4 regions of the Peribacillus sp. NPDC055009 genome follow, and region 4 is predicted to be linked to each of the others. Evidence: riboswitches for the same ligand, from Rfam matches in the RefSeq annotation. Region 4 holds a riboswitch; each other region holds the start of a gene.

Region 1 (5,003 bases), on a different contig from region 4:
TTTGGGACCCATTTCTTGTATTGAAATGCATGCCTTGTAGAAATCTTGTTTCGTTCGAATCGACAAGCCAGTAAGCACTTCCGCTTCCGGTACATTTGGTGTTACAAGTGTTGCAAACGGAAGTAAGTCCATTTTTAAGGCGGAGACAGCCTTTTCGTCGAGCAAATGGTGGCCGCTTTTGGAAATCATGACAGGGTCAAGGATAACGATGGCAGGCATGAAGGTTTTAAGGGACGCAGCGACTGTTTCCACGATTTCTTTTGATCCAAGCATGCCTATTTTTACTGCATCGACAGGAATATCTTCAAATATAGCTGCAATTTGGTCCGATATGATAGCTGTTTCAATTGGCTGTACTGAACGGACTTCCATTGTATTTTGTGCGGTTACGGCTGTTATGGCAGACATTCCAAAAACCCCATGTGCAGAAAATGTTTTTAAATCCGCTTGTATTCCAGCACCGCCTCCTGAATCAGAGCCGGCGATGGTTAATGCTGTTTTCATAAAAAAACCCCTTCATATAATTATTTTTTAGAAGTATTTTAAGTAATATGAAAGCTAGAATCGCACCTGCGAATGAACTGAGCATAAAAGCCGGTAAAAAACCAAAAAGAGCAGCTTTTTCTCCTAATAGGAGGATGGCAAGTGGATAACAGGCCATGGAACCGAGAATGCCGGTCCCGATCACTTCACCTAAACAAGCGAATTTTAAGCTTTGTGTTTTTCGATAAAGGATGGCAGCCAAAAGTGCACCGAACATGCTCCCGGGAAAGGCGAATATTGAACCGGTACCAGACATGTTTCTAATGATGGAAACTAGGAAAGCTTGTGTCACAGCATAAGCAGGCCCCAATAGAACGGCCGTGAGGACATTTGACAGATGCTGAATAGGAAAGACCTTTGCAAATCCTGCAGGGATGAAAATAAATGAACTGGTCAGTGTCGTTATAGCCGTTATCATGGCAGTCAACGTCAGTTTCTTGATAGGATTCATCATCATGTCTGCGACCTACAGCGGCCAATCCTGCTCATTTTGAACCATATCCCAGAATAAGTATTCATATCGGGAAGTAACCAAAAAGTGCTTTTCTAATCGAAGAAGTTCCTTTTCTGGCATGCCTTCCGTCAATTCTTCCAACAATGCGATCAGCCACTTGTGTGCTTCCCCGAATTCAGGTGATGAATAGGACCTTATCCAATCTGCGTAGCGATTGTTTTCCAATGCTGCTCCATTTTGTTCTTTTAATAGCAAACCGATTTCATAGTAATCCCAAGCGCATGGCAGGAGACAGGCGATCAAGTCTGCCAATGTCCCATGCTGAGCTGCATTTAGCATGTAACCTGTATAGGCTAGAGTGGTGGGAGTAGGTTCTGTTTCTTCCAATTCCTTGGAACTGATCCCGAATTCGGAAGCATACTGCCGATGGATATCCATTTCCACTTGAAGGGTTTCATTTAAAATACTCGCAAACTTTGCCATGGTTTCGATGTTATGGGCTTTGATGACACCTAAAGCAAAGAGCTTGGAATAATCCATGAGATAGATATAGTCCTGCTTCATGTAATAGGCAAATTTCTTTTCAGGAAGCGTACCATTTCCAATTGCCTGGACAAAGGGATGTGAATGATTCCTTTTCCAAATCTCTTTTGCCCGTGCATGAAGTCTATCACTGAATGTTTCTGTTTTAATATTCTCCATTGTTCATCCTCCTTTAGAATGTTTCCCCTAGATAATGAAAAACCCCGTTCCTGAATACGGAACGGGGTAGATGGATATAGTCTGTAAATGGACGATATCATCCACTTCCCTCCGCCGGTATGAGCCGGTTCAGGTTCAAAGGGTCCGGAAACTATTTCCATCTCAGTCTTAAAAAAGACTCCCCTAGTGGTGTGAATTGTATGTAATTACTGACATCATATCAGAAAGACAAGAAAATGCAACCCGTATTTGAAGAGGGAGCATGTAATGTCCAGGAAAAAAGGGAGAACCAGGTAATTGACTTTTGATAATTATTAGGGTAGAATCATTTCTACATCATTTATATATCGAATTCTTATCCAGAGAGGTGGAGGGACTTGGCCCAAAGAAACCTCGGCAGCGGACCCATTTTGGGAACTGTGCTAAATCCAACAAGCATATGCTTGGAAGATAAGAAGAGCCGTACGGACACAGTCAGCCTCTTCTTGAATTAGAAGGGGCTTTTATTTTTGGGAAATAACGTTTAGTGACATAATAGAAAAGGTATATATAATTTGGTGAAAATCAAACAAGTTGATAAAGTTAGCTAACTAGAAGCAGGCTCTAGGATGACTAGGAAAGGAGCCATTTACATGGCAGAATTATTTAAGAGGATTGAACAGAGGAAGGCAAAACTCATTGAAGAGCTATTGGCCAATGGAGTATACAAAACCTCTGATGAAAGGCACCTTTATGATGCCCCATTAAAAGTGCTTGAAGATGAATATAAGATTGTTATAAATAGACCTAATAACGAGTCACCTTCTGAATGGATGACATAGTAAGCGAAGGACTATATTTTGGGCTCTTGGATAAGGGATATGATGTAAGCATTCACAGTATACACTAGTGGATGCTTTTTTGCGTTTAATAGAAAATGACATAAAATATACATAATTAAAGAATAAAGTAGGTGTTTTGTCACATTTGTCCTATAAAATAACACATTTTATTTCTGAAAAATAGTTGATTTTAACTAGTAGTTTAATTATGATGAAAGTGTAAAAAAATTGAATAAATGGGAGGTGGCATATAATGCCTTACCGTAAAGTAACTATAGAAAGGGTAGAAGAAAAGAGACAGGAAATGATCAAATTGGCAGCAAGTTACGGCTTAACAAGTCTGCTTACTGTTCAGGCCAGTCAAGAATTGGATACGCTATTAAATGCGTTAGCAAGTAAAAGAGAGTCAGAATATTTTTCCCTCCAAAACGCATATCGGTATTTTTAAATTAGCATATTCGACCTGTATTAATTTGAAAAAGCTACTGCTCAAGGCAATAGCTCTAAAAAATTATATTAAATATCGACACGTTTACCAAGAATGATCAAATCCCGCTCAATGCCATCCAGCTCGGCAACTTGAGGTAAATGTGCCCATTCTTCAAACCCGAATTTGGAAAAAAGCTTAAGGCTAGGTATATTGTGGGCGAAAATGAAACCCAATATAGTCTTAATACCTAATTTTGGACTCAATTCAATTGCCTTTTGAATCGAAATTTGTCCGATTCCTTTTCCCCGGAAATAATCATCAATATAAATGCTGATTTCGGCAGTGGAATTATATGCCGGTCGGCCATAGAAGGATTGAAAGCTCATCCATCCAGCAGTTTTCCCTTCTATAGTAATGATATATAGCGGTCTACTTTCTGAATGATGTTCCTCAAACCATTTAACCCTCGATTGGACGGATACAGGCTCCGTATCTGCCGTGACCATTCTTGAAGCAATTGTCGAATTATATATTTCAACAATTCTAGGTAAATCAGATAGTTCTGCCTCTCTAAACTCTATGTGCTCTTCCATGATGTAATCTCCTAACTATCATTTATTCAATCTCCAGAATGAAGGGTAATCCCGTTTTTTTGTTTAAGGGACGGTGAATTGACATCCAATCCATTGAAAGTTTTTTATTATCATACACTTTTTACTCTTTATCTGACAATTCCTTTTTTATGTTAAGTCTGCAGATTTTTTGGGTATGAAAAGGATTAAATACTTCTAGTAAAAAGGCAGAGGAGAACCAAATGAAAAAATTGTCAGTTTTTTTGATTATAGTACTGGTTATATGTTTTGTTGCATATGAATTTCAGGCCTCGGAGTCGGAAGATGTGCAAAGGGTGATGGCTTTTGGAGATTCGTTAACCTATGGAAAAGGGGATAAGGATGGAGAAGGATATATAGAAGGCCTGGAGGATGAATTGAATAACCCGGAATCGGAACAAAAAGTGAGTTTTTGGAATTACGGTATAAAAGGCCAGGAAACGGATGGGGTGATGAAACAGCTTGATGATTACCGCATTAAAACGAAACTTGATGAAGCCGATACTTTCATCGTTTATATCGGAACGAATGACTTGATCAATAGTAACGGCGGGGACTTGGAGAAAATAAGTGATCGAAAAATCAATGAGGGTAAACGGGAGTATATCAGCCATCTGAAAAAGATTACGTCAACACTCATAAAGGCAAACGATAAAGCTGATATTTTGGTAGTGGGACTATATAACCCAATTAAAGGAAATCAAAAACTTGAAAAGCATATTCGCGATTATAACCAGTCAATAAAGGGAATAGCGGATAAAGACAATAGGATGTTATTCATTCCTACGAATGATCTTTTTGAAGATAAAAAGAAAACAGAGTATTTCAGTGATAAGTTACATCCGAATGAAAAAGGGTATCAGCTCATTGCGAATCGGGTTTTGGAAAGTTATGATTTCAAATGAAAGCAAAAATGCACAGGAAGGCATTCTGTGCATTCTTGCTTTCTAGGAATTTAATATGGCTTTTAGTTGAGGGAACTGCAAGTCATGGAGCTGCTTGTATCTGCCATTGTTTTGCAATAACTGTTCATGTGTTCCTTTTTCATGAACCTGCCCTTTTTCCAGAACGATTATTTGATCGGCATCATGAATGGTCGATAAACGATGTGCAATCACAATTGAAGTTCGGTTTATCAATAAACGTGACAAAGCTTCCTGTATCAAATGTTCGGATTCTGTATCCAAGGCCGCTGTTGCTTCATCGAGAATGATGATTTGCGGATTTTTCAAAAGTGCCCTGGCAATGGCAATGCGCTGTTTTTGTCCGCCTGAAAGCTTGACTCCGCGCTCTCCAATTTGAGAATCATAACCATCAGGAAAGGCACTGATAAAGTCATGCGCATTTGCCGCTTTGGCGGATTCGATGATTACATCATCTGTAGCATCAAGTTTTCCATACATGATGTTATCACGGATGGAACCGTTGAATAAAATGATATC
Region 2 (5,003 bases), on a different contig from region 4:
CGTCTTGAATGCAATTGAGGCACTCCCCCCGCAAGAGGGACAGAGGGACCGGCTCATCCATGCACAGATCGTCCGGCCGGAGCTGTTGCAGCGGGCGGCAAAGCTGCCGTTAATCTTTGATATCCAACCGGGCTTCGTCCCGTCCGATTTTCCGTGGGTGGAAGAAAAGGTTCCAGCCAATCTGTTGGAATCCTCATATGCCTGGAAAACCTATTTGAATTTGGGCATCATTTGTGCGGGTGGGTCGGATGCACCCATTGAGCCATTAAATCCAATTTTGGGCATTCATGCAGCTGTCACAAGGATGAAAATCAATAGTGAGGACCATACCGTATATGGCTTGTCTGAAAGGCTTTCCGTTTACGAGGCTTTCGCATTGTATACCAAAGGGAGTGCTGCAGCAATCGGCCAGGAAAAACGCCGCGGTGTGATCAATAAAGGGTACGATGCCGATTTTACCGTGTTTAATCTGGATGTCTTTGCTGTTGCGCCGGATGACCTCCTAAAAGCTGAGGCGGTCATGACGGTCATCGATGATAAAATCATGTATGATAAAAATTAACAGTTGCAAAAAAAGAAATGATAAATACAAAATTGTTAGATGGAATTAGATAAAGGAATGTAAATGGAAAGAAGGCTTGTTATGAAAGTGGATGAACAAAAAGAAGGGGCGATTTATGCAGCCCTTTCTTACATGATGTGGGGAATCGTGCCGATTTACTGGAAGTTCCTTCAGGGAGTCGGTGCAATAGAAATTTTAGCTCAGAGGGTATTATGGTCTTTCGTGTTCATGCTGGTTTTATTGATGTTCATGAAAAAATGGCAGGCGTTTCTTGTCTATGTCAAAAACATATTGGGAAATCCCAAACTTTTTGTGGCATTACTTACGGCGTCACTGCTTGTTACAGCTAATTGGGGAGTGTTCATCTGGGCCGTTAATACAGGACGGATCCTCGACACGAGCCTTGGATATTATATCAATCCGCTAGTCAGTGTACTATTGGGAGTGATAGTCTTAAAAGAAAAATTGAGCGGGGCCCAAATCATTTCATTCCTGCTTGCAGGAATCGGAGTCTTGATCCTGGGCATTCATTTCGGCACGATCCCGTGGATCTCTCTTGTTTTGGCCATGACCTTTGGATTATACGGTCTGGCAAAAAAAATGATCAAGGCTGAAGCGGCGATCGGGCTGACTCTTGAAACAATGATGGTAACGCCTCTGGCCCTAGGTTACCTGATTTACTTGATGAACCAATCAGAAATGCAGTTCTTTACAGCGGGAAGCACAAGCTTGCTGCTGGTGGGCGGCGGGATTGCCACGGCCTTGCCTCTTTTATATTTTGCGAAAGGGGCGGAGAAGATCCCGTTATCGATGCTTGGCATTTTTCAGTATATCGCTCCGACCTTATCTTTATTAATAGGCGTATTCATCTATCATGAAAGTTTTACCAAAGCACATCTTTTAGCCTTTTTGTTCATATGGTCAGCCTTGGCCGTTTATACACTATCCATAACGAAATGGGGTCAGGCGAATGCCCGCAGGCTTAAAGGCAAAGGGAATATTGGTGCATGAATAAGAAAAAATGCTTGGGAGGAGATCTCTCCCCAAGCATTTTTTTATGCGGGTATATAAAACAAAGAGGTCATGAAAGGTAAATCTTCGAACCTATTTCAGAAACAATACAATTGGAAAGGCTGGCAGGACAGTGATCGGGCTTTGCTCGGGGGATATTTAGTTGGAATTGTCTATAGAAGGAACTATCCAGGAAAATGATATGCGTTGTCAGGAATGCTGATATGGTTGCGTACGGCTTTCTATTGCTATTTAATTCATCGATGATTCCCTGTGACGTCGTTATCCCGATCCCGTGGCCATAAAAGAGGTTATTCCCTAATAATATGGCATTTTCACCTTGCCATTCAGGAGTTGTCTCGTCATGATCAGGGTTTATGAAGTAAACACAATCGCCTGGTAAATAATCCCTCCCTTTGTGAATATTAAGTTCCATGTTCTGTGGAGGGCGCCAGTCATATAAAAATAGGTTTGAAAAAAGGTAATCGAAATTCCTAGGGCCGATTGAATCCAAAATGGCCTTTAAAAAAGTGACGACGATTGCTGTCCCGCATTCGAAGGCATAAAGCCTTCCATTCATGAAAATGTCAACGAGTGCAGCATGAGGGAGAATCCCTGGCTGAAGGGTAAAGGTGCCATCCTTTGAAAGGTGCCAATATTGTTGATTGGATTGAGATTCCTCAAGTGTGGAAAATTCTGGACCGCTTTTATCCAACGCAATAGCTGCTTCTATGACTCGGTTCCTCAGCTGTATATCGAAATTAAAATCTCCAAAGTTCCGGTATTCAAAAACGTTAGAATCTTCACCCAGCAATTGGAGAATTTCAAGCGACTCAGCAGATGCTATTCCTGGTTGGATGTGACTGACATCTAACCATCTGTGATTAATCTTTATCATGATCATATCCACCTTTTGCTTATTAAATTAACGGTTTATAAAACCAGTAAACATAAATGTCTACAGATAATGCTCATTATATGAATGCCTGCAAAGAAATGACTATTTAGAAATTGTCAGCCACCTCTGCAGTCAAGAATGATTGGAATGAAAAGAGGCAGAATTACATTGATTTCAATGATTTTCGTTCCAAAAGATGTTTTGCTAGATATCCTTAAGAGTAAGGAATACCTTTCCAATTAGTGATAAGAAGCAAATTAGTATTCCCTTTTCCATATGAATTGATATAATGAGAGAGAAAAGTTCATATGTGCGAGAAATGTAGGGGGGCCAGTACTGCTGGCTGAGATTGCATCCTTTAGATGCTGACTCTTTGAACCTGATCTGGGTGATGCCAGCGGAGGGAACATATTATTACTGACTTTCTGTTTTGTATGTTAACGTCCGAATTCATCTTCGGGCGTTTTTTGCTTTTTATCCAGTATTTGAATAGACCCTGGAGCCCCATTATGGTTCCGGCATATGGATCTTATATGATGTGTAGGAGGATAATAACTTGAATAAATTCTTACCACTGTTAACTTCGTTGTTCCTTTTGGCTGGATGTGGTGCAGGCGGAACTAATGAAAAAGAAGAAGCATCTAAAAATGAAGAATTAAAAAAGGTATCGGTCGTGCTCGATTGGACACCGAATACAAACCATACAGGATTGTATGTTGCCAAGGAAAAAGGTTATTTTAAAGAGCAAGGTCTTGATGTGGAAATTATCATGCCAGGTGAAGCTGGAGCGGATAAGCTTGTCGCTTCAGGAAAATCTGAATTTGGCGTGAGCTACCAGGAGGGCATAACACAGGCCCGCGTGCAGGGCGTGCCAATTGTTTCGGTTGCTGCAGTCATCCAGCATAATACCTCTGGATTCGCTTCCCCTGAGGCAAAGAACATTAAAACTCCCAAGGATTTTGAAGGGAAAACGTATGGTGGCTGGGGTTCTCCGGTTGAAAAGGCCATTATTGATTCACTCATGAAAAAAGAAAATGCGGATGTAAATAAAGTGGATATAGTCAATACAGGAGACATGGATTTTTTCACTTCGGTTAAAAGGGATATAGATTTTGCCTGGATTTATTATGGATGGACAGGCATTGAGGCTGAGTTGCGAAATGAAAAGCTTAATATGGTTTACTTAACCGAATACTCTGATAAACTTGATTACTATACGCCTGTTTTAACTACAAATGAAAAGATGATAAAAGAAGATCCCGAAACTGTTAAAGCATTCGTTCATGCAGCATCAAAAGGGTACCAGTTTGCGATTAAGAATCCTGCTGATGCAGCAGACATGTTAATTAAGTCTGCGCCGGATCTTGATGCAAAACTAGTTAAGAAAAGCCAGGAGTGGCTTGCAGCCAAGTATCAGGATGATGCTCCGCGTTGGGGTGAACAAAAACTGGAAATCTGGAAGAATTACAGTGATTGGATGACAGAAAACAAGCTTCTTGAAGGTGATTTCGATCCTGAAAAGGCATTTACCAATGAATTTTTACCAAAATAGGAGGAAATACGATGGCCAATTCATTAATTAGTATACAAATTATTCCTAAAGGGGAAAATGTCATCCCTATGGTCGATGAAGCAATCAAGATCATTGAAGAATCAGGTGTCAAGTATGAGGTTCACCCGCTTGAAACGACAATGGAGGGGGAGCTTTCCGAACTTTTTGCCGTGATAGAAAAAATGAATGTAAGAATGATTGAAATAGGATCGCCGAATGTCATTTCCCAAGTGAAAATATTATATCAGCCAAGCGGGATTACGATGGATACGTTAACGGAGAAATATCGGGCATGATCGGAAGGGGAATTTGGAAGAAGGGGGCTCCCTTCTTTCTTTTATTATTGTTGCTGATAGTTTGGGAGTCAGTGACAGTCTTATTGAAGGTTGAACAATGGCTGCTTCCCGCTCCATCGGCCATTTTCATTGAAGGAATTGAGTCGTCGCGCAATCTTTACGGACACCTTATATCGACAACCGAGCTTGCGTTGTCGGGTTTTTTTATTGGAAGCTGCATCGGCTTATTGGTTGCTGCAACCTTACACCTATTTCCAGGTGTGAAGGACGCGGTTTATCCTCTGCTCATACTATCACAAAATATACCTATCATAGTTTTGGCCCCGCTATTGGTGATCTGGTTTGGCTTTGGCATGCTGCCTAAGCTAATAGTGATTTCGCTCGTATGTTTTTTTCCGGTTGCGGTTGCATCATTGGACGGTTTTCGCCAGACACCATACGAACTTAAGCATTATTTCAAGATGATGGGAGCGGGGAAAAACCAGTTATTTTGGAAGCTGGAATTTCCTCACTCAATCCCATTCATTTTCTCCGGCCTGAAAATTTCGGCAACCTATAGCGTAATGGGTGCGGTTATTTCAGAGTGGCTCGGGGCAAAATCGGGGATTGGTGTTTATATGACGCTCGCGTCCTCTGCGTTCAGGACAGACCGGGTGTTTGTTGCCATTTTCATCATTATGGGAA
Region 3 (5,003 bases), on a different contig from region 4:
TTACAATCCATTCACCTGAATGGACCTTCAGCTCGTCAACCTTGATTTTTTCCTCTTTATTCCGAAAACCGCTAAAGCCTTGCACATTCATAAGAGGTGAATCATCTGTAAATGGGTGTTCCCGAATCGGTGCATAATTCTGTATATATTCACCCCAAACACCTGGGAACCAAATTCCATATTCCTTCATTTCATTTTTATATAGTGAAAGAATGGTGTCTCTTGGACCATCAGCTATGATTTGACCATCATCGTTAAAAAGCACGATTCGTTCGATGAATTCTAAAACATGGTCAATTTTATGCTCGACGATAATAACCGTTTTGTCTCGTCCGACTTCCTTCAGCAATTCCCAGATTTCTTTCGTTCCTTCCGGATCAAGCATGGCGGTTGGCTCATCTAAAAATATCACTTCTGGTTCAAGGGCCAATACTGAAGCGATTGCCAGACGCTGTTTCATCCCGCCTGATAATGTTTCAATACTTGTATGGCCCAGGTTCAATCCTACTTTACGGAAATGATTTTGAATCTTCTCTTTCATTTCTTCTTTAGGGACGGAAAGATTCTCAAGGACGAAGGCAATTTCCTCATCGGCAAATGGCATGCAAAACTGACTATCAGGATCTTGAAAAACATACCCCCACGAAGAAGGGCATTTCAATTTTTCCGCTTTCATCGGTACTTCGATGGAATTCGGAATCAATCCGCTTAACACTTGTAAAAGGGTCGACTTACCACAACCTGATGGCCCCAACAATAGCACTTTTTCTCCTTGATCAAACGTTAATGATAGGTCCTTGAATATCAAAGATTCATCACCGGGATATTTCATTCTTAACTTTTCAACAGAAACGATTGGTTCCATGGCCCTCAACCTCTACTTTTGATCCAGTTCTGCATAATCTTTATTTGAAACCGGACGCACAAGATTTGTTACTCCTGTTGCTTCCAGGACTTTAACTAGATAATAAGCGGTCACACCTGCAAAGAATATGGAACCCACAAACCTCGCTATCATGAATAACGATAGATTCCAGGTTGAAAGCGCACCTATTTCCCCGTATGCAAAATCCATAATAACTGATGCCAGGCAGGAAGCTATCGCAGCTAAAACGGCCACCGGCATATTGAATTTTTTATATTTGAAAGCCATGAACACCAGTTCCGCGAACAAACCTTGTACCACCCCATATAACAGTACGGTCAGCCCCCATGGTGAACCAAGGAAGAACTCCCCGGAAGCTGCAGCTATCTCCGCCAAAAGTGCCACACCCGGTTTCCGTAAAATTAAGAAGGCGACGGGGCCAGCTATAAACCACATTCCATAAATAAGTTGATCCAGATGTAATCCTAACGGTTTAACGGAATAATAAATCGAACCCCAAAGGATATAAACGATTCCAAATGCTACCGCAATCACGATCGTGACCAATATGTCCGTTAATTTCAAACCTTTTTTCATTGTTTCATTCCCCTTTATACTTCTAGTGTTTCCTTATGCACAGGCCATGTCTCTAAACGATAAGCCATTTCCCAAAATGAGTATTCATATTGGCTGCTGAGGATAAAATGCTCTTTCATTCTTTCCTTATCTTCGTCTGTCACTTTTTCAGCAATCTCATCAAGCCTCGCAATTTGTTCTTCCACCAAAGTGCGGAACCACTCCCCTCCGTAAGCCGCTATCCATTCTTGATAAATCGGCTCCTCCGGCATGCACCCTTGCAGCTTTTCACCTATTTCATAATAAAGCCAGTAACACGGCAAGATAGCTGCAATAACATCTCCTAAATGTCCCGAATAAGCCGCACGATACATATGGGAAGTATAAGCATAAGCGGTCGGGGCTGGTTTGAAATTATCCCGTTCTTCTTTTGTGATCCCTAATCTCTCAGAAAAATTCTCATGAAGCTTCAACTCCGCTTCATATGTTCCTTGTGCATGGCCGGCAAGCCTGCTTGTTGTATGTAAATCAGTAGCTTTAACTGCTCCTAAAGCTTGAACCCTAGCAAAATGAGATAAATAATAGGAATCTTGCATAACATAGAAACGGAAACACTCCAATGGCAATGTGCCATCTCCTATTCCTGAAACAAACGGGTGATTAAAGCTAGCTTCCCAAATGTGATCCACTTCCTGACGAATTTCCTCTGAAAACTTCATGACCATTACCTCCAAATTATATTTTTTGAATGAATATTACGAAAAAAAACTTTTATCACCCCTTTTTTTGCAAACAAAAAACCACTTTCTTAAACGTAAAGAAAGTGGTTGTACTTGAAATAATACAGAAACGTATTGTTCCAGACCCCACTTCCCTACGCTGGTATAAACCAGATCAGGTTCTAAGGGTCTTAAAGTCATACTTTAATCTCAGCTTCTGCGGTAAAAATCAACTTTCACCTTTAAAGCACCCCTAGTGGTACAAATTGTATATTAAATTTCATTTGCCTTTATATTAACACGATAAATCCAATTGTCAAACGTATTAGAAAAAGTTTTCAACTTAATGATTTAGGGTTACTAACCTTTCAATCTTGCATATACACCATTTACCCGGCAGTTTAACGGCACTTTAATCAATGGGTTTCATTACGTAATTTCCTCGTGAATTCTACTCTTTTACTCGTGAATTTGGCCGGTTTACTCGTAAATTCAGCTGCTTTACTCGTGAAATTGATTTTTCTTGGGATTTCTGCTGCTTTACTCGTGAGTTTAGCTACTTTACTCGTGAATTCGTTTATTCTCTAAAAAACAATATTATACATTCGATGTTGCTTTTCGTTTTAATATTTTGCTCGATCTGTAGTTTATCATAGCTGCCATACTTCTCTTTCACATAACGCCCAGGCAGCCATTATGCTCGGAACAGTGAAGGCCATGAATGCATTTTGTGGTGAATAGTTTGCAGCCAGCAGTAATCCTATTAATGTCGGGGCAACAATCGCGCCAATTCTACCAAAAGCCAAGGCCCAACCTATCCCGGTGGACCTTATCTCCCGGGGATAATACTCGGATATATACGTATTAGCCAAATTCATCGTGCCGACTGTACAGGCACCTCCAAAAGCGATCAGAATATATAAGGCTGCTGCATTTGAGGTCAAACCTAATATGACAAAACAAACAGTACCCATTGCACAGAGGGATAAAAGTACTCTTCTATGGCCTATTTTCCCAACGAAGTACCCTCCAATTAACGATCCGCCAATTTGTCCTATTCCCGATATAAGATTGAAAGATAAACTGGATTAAAGGCCGTATCCGGACTGCCCATGACGGCCCCCCTCCCTATTCAACTATTAAAATTACTTGTTAACCGCATTGACGGCTACTTGCATCGGTTTGTTAAGCACTTCATCGACCATGCTAAAGTTCTTGTTTTTCTTATATTTATTATAAAATGACTTTCATTACCGCATTATCAAAAATCAGTGTTAAACTAACCATGTTCATTCATATTTCCAGCTTAATTAATAACGGACTTTTTTGTTCTTGACTTGAATAGATGAAAGTGGTGAGGAAAGTTTCAATTTTGCGTACATTTAGAAAGTTCTACCAATTTTTCGTGGATATACCTTTAAAAAAAGGAGTGGTTTTGAATTACCGTTACGAGGTAAAAGCTGTAATCGGAACAGGAAGCTACGGTATTATTTATCTTTGCAATGATTTGAAAAAAAAAGAAAATATAGTGATCAAGCAACTCCGGAAAAGTAAACGCCGCAGCAAAAAAGAGCTGAAGCAGTTTGAAAATGAAATTTCCATTTTACGAATGTTAAACCACAAAAACATCCCCAAATTTCACGATAAATTTTCACATGAGGGAAATGTTTATTTTGTGATGGATTTCATAGAAGGAGATAATTTGGAAGACCATATTTTCATGAATCATATAACATTCAATGAGAAAGAGTCTCTATTTTTTCTGGATGAGCTGGTCGGTTTAGTATCTTATCTACATGACCATGACATTTCCCATCAAGATTTACGTATACCAAATATTTTACTAAAGAACAATCAGCCCATTTTGATAGACTTTGGTTTGTCTAAAAAGATCAATTCGGCCGATTTTACTAAAGAATCCATGTTGCAGCTGAAAAGGCAGGATTTTTACGACTTGGGGGAAATACTTCTATATGTACTTTATACGACGTACGCCTCCAAAAGTAAAAAGACTCTTCCTTGGACAGAAGAGCTTTCGTTAGAAAAAGAAACCGTGCATTTACTGAACAGGTTATTAAGCATCCAAGAACCTTATTCAGATATTAAAGAAATCTCAATGGACCTGCAGGCTGCATTGAAGTCAAAGAAACTGAATTAGCTGCTACTGCCGCGCCCTTTTCTCTTGTAGCGGTCACTTCCACTCATGGGATACCTTTTGTAGCCTCGGCTGCTGCTGCTGCTGCTACCTCGGCGATAATGACCATGTCTTCGCTCACTGCTGCCTTGGGAAAGCTGTTTGATTTTTTTCATTATTTTCTTCAGCATATCTTTCACCTCTTTTATTTTGGTTTTAAAACTTGTTATTACTTAGCCTAACATAGTCACAGTATAAACCTTACTAATAAGTACTATAATTTTTTTTCATTTATGTTACATTCCATTACTGCTTCATGAAGTGGGCTTCTTTCATTGTTGATCATGAGAACTCCCTAAATTCCTCCGTTAGATAATGGCACAAATAAATAAAAATGACTGTCTTTTACTGTTCTTCGAAGCGCATGACAGTAAACAAAAAAACCTGGCGAATATCGCATCGCCAGGTTTTTTTGTTTACTTTTTTATTTTACAGCTTCTTTTAATTCCTTACCTGCTTTAAAAGCGGGAACTTTACTAGCTGCAATTTGTATTTCTTCGCCAGTTTGCGGGTTTCTTCCTGTACGGGCAGCACGGTCACGCACTTCAAATGTACCAAAACCAACTAATTGGATTTTTTCTTCTTTAGCAAGTGTAGCCGTGATTGTTTCAAACAATGCGTCCACTACTTTTTTTGCGTCGTCTTTTGT
Region 4 (5,003 bases):
CATGTACATCGAATACTTCGTGACCACCGTGATTCATTTGTGGGGGAATGGCACCCGTTTGCATGTTCTGGTGTACTTGACCTTGTTGATATTGGTTTTGCATTGTATTTCCCTCCTCCTTTTCAATGATGCGAACAAGTTTAGTATGTTAAACCCCAACTGGATTATTCAATCTAAACTCTTCCAAGAAGACCAATAAGCTGCTACATCATGTTTTCTGTATAAAAAAAACGTGGCGTTTTAAACTATAGACACTTTATATGTATGGGAGGATTTCCAATGACACATCAATGCTTCTATTGTAGTGATGTTACGGAAGAAAAAAAAATCCATGTGGTAACGTTTCAAGTTTCTGACATGGATAGAAATGAAATGCTCTGTGATGAATGTTATCAAGAATGGCTACAAGGAATAAAAGGTTAAGCGTTAAAGCCCTCTAACATTTCACAAACATCAACAATGCATACGTGGATGAACTCAGGGTAACTTAAATCCGTTAAATAGTGAATTTCAAGGAGGAGGGTATGGGAATTTTAAGCGGTAATCCGAAAGAAGAGCCTATCCATTACGGAGAGGTATTTGGAACATGGGCATTTCTAACAACTACAAAAGGACTGATTTGCCTGTCATCAAACTATGCTTAATCATACTGGCGACAAGGACCTGCATAAATTACTTGTTGAAGTGATCAATCAAGGGAAACAGGAACATGACCAACTTGAATCATTATTAAAAGAAAATAACGTAGGACTGCCTCCGTCACCACCTAAAAGGCCTAAAGCTAATTTGGAGGATATTCCAGTCGGGGCACGTTTTCAAGATCCTGAAATCTCTGCTTCAGTATCAATCGATATTAATGCAGGATTAGTTGCTTGCAGCCAAATCATGGGTCAATGCATCAGAGAAGATATTGCACAGATGTTCGCACAATTCCATACGAATAAAGCTGCATTGGGTGCTGAATTCCTAAGATTGAATAAGGAAAAAGGCTGGCTGTCCCTCCTCCACTTCATATTAATAAAACAAGCATGTAAATATAATGAAATATCCCCTAATCATGTTGACATCGTGATTGGATGCCCAACATGATTAAGGGGTTAATTCCGATAATGAAAGGACGATTAAGGAATCATTACCATTGCAGACTTTCGATTAAGTGGCACTTTGTGCATTGTTGACTATAATCAGTTTTTACAAATTCATGATTACACTTCTCGCGAAAAATGTTCAGCTCCCTTTTCAGCTGTTCCAATTGAGTTTCCAACTGTTTCATTTCAACTTTTATTTGGATTACCCGATTCATCGAATTCTCCCTCTCATCGGAATCATAAATAGATTTCCCCGTCCGTTTTCCTAAATTCATTCGCTTTTTCTTTAAGACCTTCATCGATTACCGACTCAAAGCCCAGACCCTTTTCCTTCGCCAAATCACGGATGTCTTGAGAAATCCTCATACTGCAGAATTTGGGTCCGCACATTGAACAGAAATGGGCTGTCTTGGCACCTTCAGCCGGTAGTGTTTCATCGTGATATTCAACTGCCCTTTCAGGATCGAGGGAAAGATTGAATTGATCTCTCCAACGAAATTCGAATCTAGCCTTCGAAAGGGCATCATCCCGTTTTCGTGCCTGGGGGTGGCCTTTAGCAAGATCAGCTGCGTGGGCTGCAATTTTATAAGTAATGACCCCTACACGAACATCCTCTTTATTCGGAAGCCCCAAATGCTCTTTCGGTGTCACATAACAAAGCATGGCCGTTCCAAACCATCCAATCATGGCAGCACCAATCGCAGAAGTGATATGATCGTATCCAGGAGCTATATCCGTTGTCAATGGTCCCAGGGTATAGAATGGTGCTTCTTGACAGACTTCCAGCTGCTTATCCATATTTTCTTTAATCAAATGCATCGGTACGTGACCGGGTCCCTCCACCATGACTTGAACATCGTGCTTCCAAGCAATCTTCGTCAGTTCCCCAAGTGTTTCCAATTCAGCGAATTGAGCCTCATCGTTTGCATCTGCAATGGAGCCAGGACGGAGGCCGTCACCTAATGAGAAAGAGACATCATACGCCTTCATGATTTCACAAATCTCTTCAAAGTGAGTATAGAGAAAACTTTCTTGGTGGTGGGCCAAGCACCATTGTGCCATGATGGAGCCCCCCCGGGAAACGATTCCCGTAACTCGCTTTGCTGTCATGGGAATGTATCGCAAAAGCACTCCGGCGTGTATCGTGAAGTAATCCACACCTTGCTCAGCCTGCTCGATTAATGTATCCCGGAAAACTTCCCAATTTAAATCTTCCGCGACTCCATTCACTTTTTCCAATGCTTGATATATCGGAACCGTCCCAACTGGCACAGGAGAATTCCTGATAATCCATTCCCGGGTCGTGTGAATATTCTTACCGGTGGAAAGATCCATTATGTTGTCTGCACCCCAACGTGTAGCCCAAGTCATTTTCTCCACTTCTGCTTCAATCGATGAACTAACAGCGGAATTTCCAATATTCGCATTTATTTTCACATGAAAATTACGTCCAATGATCATGGGCTCACTTTCAGGATGGTTAATATTTGCCGGAATGATCGCCCTCCCGCTAGCTACCTCATCTCTTACAAAATCAGGGGCTACATTTTCCCTGATCGAGATGAATTCCATCTCAGGAGTTATGATACCTTTTCGGGCATAATGGAGCTGGGTTACGTTTTGCCCTTTTGCTGCACGCAATGGTTTTCTTTTCAATCCCGGAAAAATTTCTGCTTTCGTTTGTGACTCTTTTTTATACCCGTTATCTTCGGGCTTTATTTCACGCCCTTCATACTCTTCAACATCTTCCCTTTCCAGAACCCAGCTGCGTCTAATCGGGGCAAGACCTTTATGAATATCAATGGGATATTCTGAATCCGTATAAAAGCCGCTTGTGTCATATACTCGTAAAGGCGGATTCTCCTCTTCGCCGAATGAACCTGTAGTCGGACTTAGCTTAATTTCACGCATGGGCACCCTAATATCGGGTCTAGATCCCTCAACATACACTTTTTTACTCCCGGCAAAACTGGACATAATTGAAACGTTCATGTCATTTACTGAATTACTCATCATGATTTCATTTCTCCTTTTTAAGTTCATTTAAAAAGGACAAAATCCAATCCATTTCGCACGAAAAAGCCAGATCTCATATTTAAGACCTGGCTAACGTTAGTATGGCTACAGAAATGACCAATTGAAATGTCATTGTTTAGTAGATTCTAACTTCCCCACGCTGGTATGAACCAGATCAGGTCCTGAGGGTTAAGAAGCTTAAGCGCTTCTCTCTCAGCCCAACTTTTATTGGACACCCCTAGTCTGAATAATTTAATTGATTACAGGGTAACTATATCTCACCCATTTCATTCTGTAAATAATTTGAAAGACCTAATATTTTCATTACAACTATCAAAAATTTATTATTTGAAGAAGAGCCGTTAATTAATTTCCCAGGCTCTCAAGGATAGGGTAAAGCTCCTCTAAATGCTTGATTTCATAGGTTGGAATCACTTCATTCCGTTCCTTATCATGGCGATTTATCCAAACCGACTTTATGCCTACCCGTGATGCTCCAAGGATATCCGTCATTAAATTATCGCCGACCATCAATACTTCATCCTTATCAAGCTCCATGATCCCCAAAGCATGCTCAAAAATGGAGGCATCCGGTTTACCTCTTCCAAATGCGCCTGAAATCACGATTTGGTCGAAATAAGGAACCAGTTCAGGCGTAATTTCAAGTTTGGTATTTTGCAGCTCAGGAGATCCGTTCGTAAGCAATAGCAACTTATACTTCCCTTTTAATTCATCCAGAACACGGAATGTTTCTTCATAGATAAATGGCTTTTTGCGTCTCTCCGCAGGGAAACGTTCTGCCAGTTCAAGTCCAAATTCCGGGTCATCGATCCCTAATGCCAATAACCCTCTCGTCCACGCTTCTTTCCGATAAGCCGGTGCAATCCCGGCCATCTTCCTGAATTCATCATGATCATCCTGAAAATTTCCCCATAGCCCCTCAAATGGGTTGATTCCGATCATTTGGGTGAATGCATATGTATCGTAAGAAGAATAAAGCTCACGCGCTTCCTTTCGCACAGCTTCTTCAAAATCGTCGACATTCAGATCATATTTCTCCTTGGCCACTTCACATGTGGCCACAAAAGCCTCTTTTACACTTTTCTGATCCCATAGTAATGTATCATCTAAATCAAAAAAAACTGCCTTCAGCAAAATGTCCACCCCTCTTTCCCTATTATTGAATTCGTAAAAATTACACTATTACAATAATAAACCACAACCAATAAAAAAAGAATAACTATTCGGAAAATGACTTACCTTTTCTAGTGGGAAACCCTTATCCACTTATCATCTTTCAAATACATACAGCTTTCCATTACTGGCAATCTTGAATTTGGGACCGGTGAACCCCCGTCGGATCAGCTCTTTCCTCATATATACCATGAGGGCGGCATGACTCACGATCAAAACATCCCTTTCCCCCTTTGCAAAGACTTCATCCAATACTTTATTGATCCTTCGCTCTGCGATCTTAATTTCCGCCCTTGTCTGCTTGTTTAACACCGAGCAGCAGCGAATCCAGATAGCCCAAAGGATGAATGGCAGCTTTACCCTTCCTTTAAGAGGCGGGGAAGGTATTTCCCGCAGCTCCTCCATCCGGTGAACCGGACCTGGATAGATATGTTCCGCTGTCTTGACAGCTCTCGACATATCACTGCAATAACACTCCTCCCATTCCTCCGCGCCAAATAAAGTCGTTCCATAAATAATATCCGCTGCATCATAGTCCTTAAACCATTGCTTCATATCATCCGCCGTCACAGATCTCCCAGTAGGAAATTCATGTGCCACCTTAAAATGCCGTACCAAACCAATTTTCATATCTTCTCCTTTTTATCTTTTAAAATATACGTTTCTTTTTCTTGTAAACAGCCCTTATCAATATATTACCCTAAG

What was found. Region 4 has a riboswitch for thiamine pyrophosphate ahead of thiC (phosphomethylpyrimidine synthase ThiC). Riboswitches for the same ligand answer to the same signal wherever they lie in the genome.
Region 1: linked by a shared signal. The riboswitch ahead of tenA (thiaminase II) and the one ahead of thiC (phosphomethylpyrimidine synthase ThiC) in region 4 are both predicted to bind thiamine pyrophosphate.
Region 2: linked by a shared signal. The riboswitch ahead of ACWF5P_RS02545 (ABC transporter substrate-binding protein) and the one ahead of thiC (phosphomethylpyrimidine synthase ThiC) in region 4 are both predicted to bind thiamine pyrophosphate.
Region 3: linked by a shared signal. The riboswitch ahead of tenA (thiaminase II) and the one ahead of thiC (phosphomethylpyrimidine synthase ThiC) in region 4 are both predicted to bind thiamine pyrophosphate.

Annotation. Positions count from the first base shown of each region.
Region 1 covers NZ_JBSGVZ010000010.1:34,608-39,610, forward strand. Annotated here, with positions in the region: gene thiD (bifunctional hydroxymethylpyrimidine kinase/phosphomethylpyrimidine kinase) at 1-504, opposite strand, end outside; gene thiW (energy coupling factor transporter S component ThiW) at 473-994, opposite strand; gene tenA (thiaminase II) at 1,010-1,699, opposite strand; TPP riboswitch at 1,789-1,894, opposite strand; SAM riboswitch class I at 2,052-2,156, shown strand; gene ACWF5P_RS16055 (Fur-regulated basic protein FbpA) at 2,332-2,520, shown strand; gene ACWF5P_RS16060 (Spo0E family sporulation regulatory protein-aspartic acid phosphatase) at 2,774-2,968, shown strand; gene ACWF5P_RS16065 (GNAT family N-acetyltransferase) at 3,037-3,543, opposite strand; gene ACWF5P_RS16070 (DUF459 domain-containing protein) at 3,765-4,466, shown strand; gene ACWF5P_RS16075 (ABC transporter transmembrane domain-containing protein) at 4,509-5,003, opposite strand, start outside.
Region 2 covers NZ_JBSGVZ010000001.1:507,250-512,252, forward strand. Annotated here, with positions in the region: gene ACWF5P_RS02530 (amidohydrolase) at 1-562, shown strand, start outside; gene rarD (EamA family transporter RarD) at 644-1,573, shown strand; gene ACWF5P_RS02540 (protein-glutamine gamma-glutamyltransferase) at 1,644-2,471, opposite strand; TPP riboswitch at 2,785-2,894, shown strand; gene ACWF5P_RS02545 (ABC transporter substrate-binding protein) at 3,028-4,023, shown strand; gene ACWF5P_RS02550 (thiamine-binding protein) at 4,035-4,319, shown strand; gene ACWF5P_RS02555 (ABC transporter permease subunit) at 4,316-5,003, shown strand, end outside.
Region 3 covers NZ_JBSGVZ010000012.1:29,205-34,207, reverse strand. Annotated here, with positions in the region: gene ACWF5P_RS17780 (ATP-binding cassette domain-containing protein) at 1-865, opposite strand, end outside; gene ACWF5P_RS17775 (ECF transporter S component) at 878-1,462, opposite strand; gene tenA (thiaminase II) at 1,477-2,160, opposite strand; TPP riboswitch at 2,296-2,425, opposite strand; gene ACWF5P_RS17765 (MFS transporter) at 2,811-3,170, opposite strand; gene ACWF5P_RS17760 (protein kinase domain-containing protein) at 3,590-4,318, shown strand; gene ACWF5P_RS17755 (HU family DNA-binding protein) at 4,779-5,003, opposite strand, start outside.
Region 4 covers NZ_JBSGVZ010000016.1:24,746-29,748, reverse strand. Annotated here, with positions in the region: gene ACWF5P_RS20315 (spore coat protein) at 1-103, opposite strand, end outside; gene ACWF5P_RS20310 (hypothetical protein) at 280-423, shown strand; partial or broken gene ACWF5P_RS20305 (DUF3231 family protein) at 525-1,034, shown strand; gene thiC (phosphomethylpyrimidine synthase ThiC) at 1,326-3,104, opposite strand; TPP riboswitch at 3,240-3,354, opposite strand; gene ACWF5P_RS20295 (HAD family hydrolase) at 3,471-4,259, opposite strand; gene ACWF5P_RS20290 (histidine phosphatase family protein) at 4,395-4,928, opposite strand.